Regions from separate parts of the Blautia sp. LMAG:89 genome, predicted to be linked through region 2. Evidence: predicted binding sites of a transcription regulator. Region 2 holds the regulator's gene; the other holds the start of a gene.

Region 1 (2,411 bases), on a different contig from region 2:
AAAAAAATATAAAAATGTCTTGTAAATTTCCAGAATAACGTGTAATATTAGACTAGAAAAACGATTTCTTTCAAGGTACGAAAGTGAAAGGAGGAAAAATGAGCGTTCAGTTGCTAGATAAAACTAGAAAAATCAATAAGCTTCTGCATAACAGCAGCTCAAGCAAGGTAGTGTTTAACGACATTTGCCAGGTGCTCATGGAAACCTTAAGTTCCAATATCCTGGTACTCAGTAAGAAAGGTAAGGTTCTGGGAGTCAGTATCTGCCCGGGTGTGGATGAGATCACAGAGCTGATCGATGACAAGATCGGCGGACATATCGACCCGTTATTGAATGAGAGATTTCTTGGTGTTCTTTCCACAAAGGAGAATGTCAATCTCCAGACACTTGGCTTTGAGCATGTACCCGGAAATTATCAGGGAATCGTGAATCCGATCGATATTGCAGGTGAGAGACTGGGAACGTTATTCATGTACCGCAATGATCATCCCTATGATATTGAGGATATTATCGTCAGCGAGTATGGTACAACAGTTGTTGGCCTGGAAATGATGCGTGCGGTTCATGACGAGAACGCAGAAGAAGACAGAAAACAGCAGATCGTTAAATCGGCATTCAGTACACTGTCCTTCTCAGAACTTGAGGCGATCATCCATATTTTTGATGAGCTGGATGGGGATGAGGGTATCCTGGTTGCCAGCAAGATCGCTGACCGTGTAGGTATCACCAGATCCGTGATCGTAAATGCACTGCGTAAATTCGAGAGTGCAGGTGTGATCGAATCCCGTTCATCCGGTATGAAGGGAACTTACATTAAAGTTCTTAATGAAGTGATCTTTGATGAGCTTGAGGAGATAAAAGCACAGAGAAGCAAGAAGGCATAATGTGATCAGCACTGTCAGATGCTTGATATAAGATAAAGAACGTGACAAAAGAGACTTCCCGCTAGCGTGGGAGTCTCTTTTTTGTCTGTTTCATAAAATCAAAATAAATAATGAAATTAAGAAAACAAGAGAAAACAAGAGTATAAAAGAGATAAAACCAGAATAATATAGAAAAACCATATCTTAAAAGGGTTGCGAAAATATGTGAAATTCACTAATATAGCCATAGTGATTAGCACTCGTATAAAGTGAGTGCTAGCAGACGAAGATGGAACTTATAAAGGAGGAACATAGATCATGAAGTTAGTACCTTTAGGCGACAGAGTAGTATTAAAACAGGTTGAAGCAGAAGAGACAACAGCATCCGGAATCGTGCTTCCGGGACAGGCACAGGAGAAACCACAGCAGGCAGAGGTTATTGCAGTTGGACCTGGCGGAGTTGTAAACGGGAAAGAAGTAAAAATGGAAGTAGAAGTCGGAAATACTGTTATCTATTCCAAATATGCAGGAACAGAAGTAAAGATGGATGGAACGGATTATATTATTGTAAAGCAGGAAGATATCCTGGCAATCATTAAATAATATAAACATCTTATCGTATATCAATATAAATAGGAGGTCATTTTATCATGGCAAAAGAGATCAAATACGGCGCAGAAGCAAGAGCAGCACTTGAAGCTGGTGTAAATAAACTTGCAGATACAGTAAGAGTAACACTTGGACCGAAAGGAAGAAATGTAGTACTTGACAAATCTTTCGGTGCTCCGCTTATCACAAACGATGGTGTTTCCATTGCAAAAGAGATCGAACTTGAGGACGGATTCGAGAATATGGGTGCTCAGATCATCAAAGAGGTTGCATCCAAGACAAACGATGTAGCTGGTGATGGTACTACAACAGCAACCGTACTTGCACAGGCAATGGTACATGAGGGAATGAAGAACCTGGCAGCAGGAGCGAACCCGATCATCCTCAGAAAAGGAATGAAAAAAGCAACAGATGTTGCAGTAGAAGCAATCAAGAACATGAGCCAGGCAATCAACGGAAAAGCTCAGATCGCTAATGTAGCCGCAATCTCTGCAAGTGATGAGCAGGTTGGACAGTTGGTTGCAGACGCTATGGAGAAGGTTTCCAAGGATGGTGTTATCACTGTTGAGGAGTCCAAGACCATGCATACAGAGCTTGACCTTGTTGAAGGTATGCAGTTTGACCGTGGATATATTTCCGCATACATGTCTACAGATATGGAGAAGATGGAGGCAACTCTTGATGATCCGTATATTCTGATCACAGATAAGAAGATCAGCAACATCCAGGAGATCCTTCCGCTTCTTGAGCAGGTTGTTCAGGCTGGTGCAAAGCTTCTCATTATTGCAGAAGATGTTGAGGGTGAGGCTCTCACAACCCTGATCGTTAACAAACTGAGAGGAACCTTCCAGGTAGTAGCTGTTAAAGCACCTGGCTATGGTGACAGAAGAAAAGAGATGCTTCAGGATATTGCGATCCTGACAGGCGGACAGGTGATCT
Region 2 (2,411 bases):
CCAGTAAAAATTACGGACAGCTGACAAGAATGTGTCCGGCAAGACTGGATGTGATCGAGGATAAGAATTTTGATCTGGATGGCATTGAAATGATCCGGCAATATCTGAAAGATTATAAGCTGAAGGCAAGACCACTGTGTGCCGATTCCATAGAAGCTGTTTCGTCCATGGGAACGGAATTTCAGAAATATGTGCTGGGACAGAAAACAGAAGCGGAATTTTTTGCCGGGGCACAGAACTGCATAGACCAGTATTACAAAAAAGCATCGTACTGATGCTTTTTTTGTTTTGAAAAAATAAGAACTTTTTTTCAAAACATATTGACAAATATTTTACATGGTGATATCTTAAAGACTGTAGATGTTAGCACTCCACTAAAATGAGTGCTAACAGATGTAAAAAAAGAATCAACATCCGTCAGGAAAGAATAAAAAGGAAAGGAGATGGATTCATGGAAGAGGTGTTGAATGAGCGCAAGCAAAAAATCTTAAAAGCAATCATCAAGACCTATATGGAAACCGGAGAACCGGTTGGTTCCAGGACCATTTCCAAGTATGCGGATCTCAATGTCAGTTCCGCAACGATCCGAAATGAAATGTCAGACCTGACAGATATGGGCTATATCGTCCAGCCTCATACCTCAGCAGGAAGGATTCCTTCAGATAAAGGCTACAGACTTTACGTCAATGAGCTGATGAAGGAGAAGGAAGCGGAGGTTGCAGAGCTGCGAGATCTGATCATTGAGAAGACAGATAAGATGGATAAGGTGCTTAAGAAGGTTGCGAAGGTTCTTGCTTCCAATACCAACTATGCTACCATGGTTTCCGTTCCGCAGTACAGCGGCAACAAGATCAAGTTCATCCAGCTGTCGAGAATGAGCGAGCTTCAGCTTGTGGCAGTGGTTGTCAGTGACAACAATACAGTCCGGAACCAGATCATCAATCTGGATGAGGAAATGGACGACCAGACGATCCTGAAACTGAATCTTCTTCTTAACACCAATCTCAATGGGATCCCGATTCAGGATATCAACCTTGGGATGATCGCCAGACTGAAGGAACAGGCAGGCAGCCACAGCGGTGTGGTGGCAACGGTTCTGGATGCAGTGGCAGCCACCATTCATGTGGAAGAGGAAGATATGGAGATCTATACTTCAGGTGCAACTAACATCTTCAAGTATCCGGAGCTTGCCGATAAAGAGAAGGCAACGGAGCTGATCTCCGCATTTGAGGAGAAGCATGAACTTGCCGATCTTGTAAAAGAACAGATGTCAGATGGAGAGAATACAGGAATCCAGGTTTACATCGGTGATGAGATGCCGATCCAGACCATGAAGGACTGCAGCATTGTAACTGCCAGATATGAACTGGGAGACGGAATGTACGGAACCATCGGGATCATCGGTCCCAAACGAATGGATTATGAGAATGTAGTGGACAGTCTGAAGGAACTGAAGAATCATCTGGATGACGTTTTGAAAAAGAAGAAAACTTAGAAAGGCGGTAGAAAAAAAGTGTCGGAGGAAACAAAGAAAACATCCGAAGAGCAGGAAGCGGAGAAGGAAATCCCCGTAACTGACGGAGATCAGGAAGAAGAAAACCTGACACCGGAGGGAGAAGATCTGCCGGAGGAAGAAAACAATACTCCAGGCGAAGAAGCTGCCTCAGAGGATAAAAAAGAAGAAAAATCAAAAACTTCCTTTTTCGGAAAGAAGAAAAAAGATAAATCTGAGCAGAAGGTGGAGGAACTTACCGATCGCCTGAAGCGTACCATGGCTGAATTTGATAATTTCCGTAAAAGAACGGAAAAAGAAAAATCCAGTATGTACATCATCGGAGCAAAAGAGATCGTTGAAAAGATCCTGCCGGTTGTGGATAACTTTGAAAGAGGTCTTGCACAGGCACAGGAAGGCGATGCTTTTGCAGATGGAATGAAAATGATCTACAAGCAGCTTACCACAACACTGGATGAGCTTGGTGTGAAGCCGATCGAAGCAGTGGGAAAGGAATTCAACCCGGATTTCCATAATGCAGTGATGCATGTGGAGGATGAAGAGGTTGGAGAGAACATCGTGGTGGAAGAATTCCAGAAGGGTTACACCTACAAGGATTTCGTAGTACGCCACAGTATGGTGAAGGTTGCGAACTAACTGACAACAAACTTTATTTTAACAGATACAGACTAAAACAGGAGGAAAAAATCATGGGAAAGATTATTGGTATTGACTTAGGTACAACAAACAGCTGTGTAGCCGTAATGGAAGGTGGACAGCCGACAGTTATCGCAAATACAGAAGGCGCAAGAACAACACCATCCGTTGTAGCATTCACAAAAACAGGAGAGCGTCTGGTAGGTGAGCCTGCAAAACGTCAGGCAGTTACAAATGCAGACAGAACGATCTCCTCTATCAA

Evidence for each region. Region 2 encodes HrcA, which represses chaperone genes, less so after heat shock. Its sites were predicted from a motif close to TGTTAGCACTCNNNNNNNNNGAGTGCTAACA; they were not measured.
Region 1: groES (co-chaperone GroES) is a predicted target of HrcA. The motif match lies at 1,115-1,145, and genes of this name have one in related genera.

The regions. Positions count from the first base shown of each region.
Region 1 covers NZ_NANC01000009.1:207,231-209,641, reverse strand. Annotated here, with positions in the region: gene codY (GTP-sensing pleiotropic transcriptional regulator CodY) at 99-884, shown strand; gene groES (co-chaperone GroES) at 1,182-1,466, shown strand; gene groL (chaperonin GroEL) at 1,514-2,411, shown strand, end outside.
Region 2 covers NZ_NANC01000004.1:55,412-57,822, reverse strand. Annotated here, with positions in the region: gene CCC70_RS04295 (ABC transporter substrate-binding protein) at 1-275, shown strand, start outside; gene hrcA (heat-inducible transcriptional repressor HrcA) at 452-1,495, shown strand; gene grpE (nucleotide exchange factor GrpE) at 1,514-2,149, shown strand; gene dnaK (molecular chaperone DnaK) at 2,203-2,411, shown strand, end outside.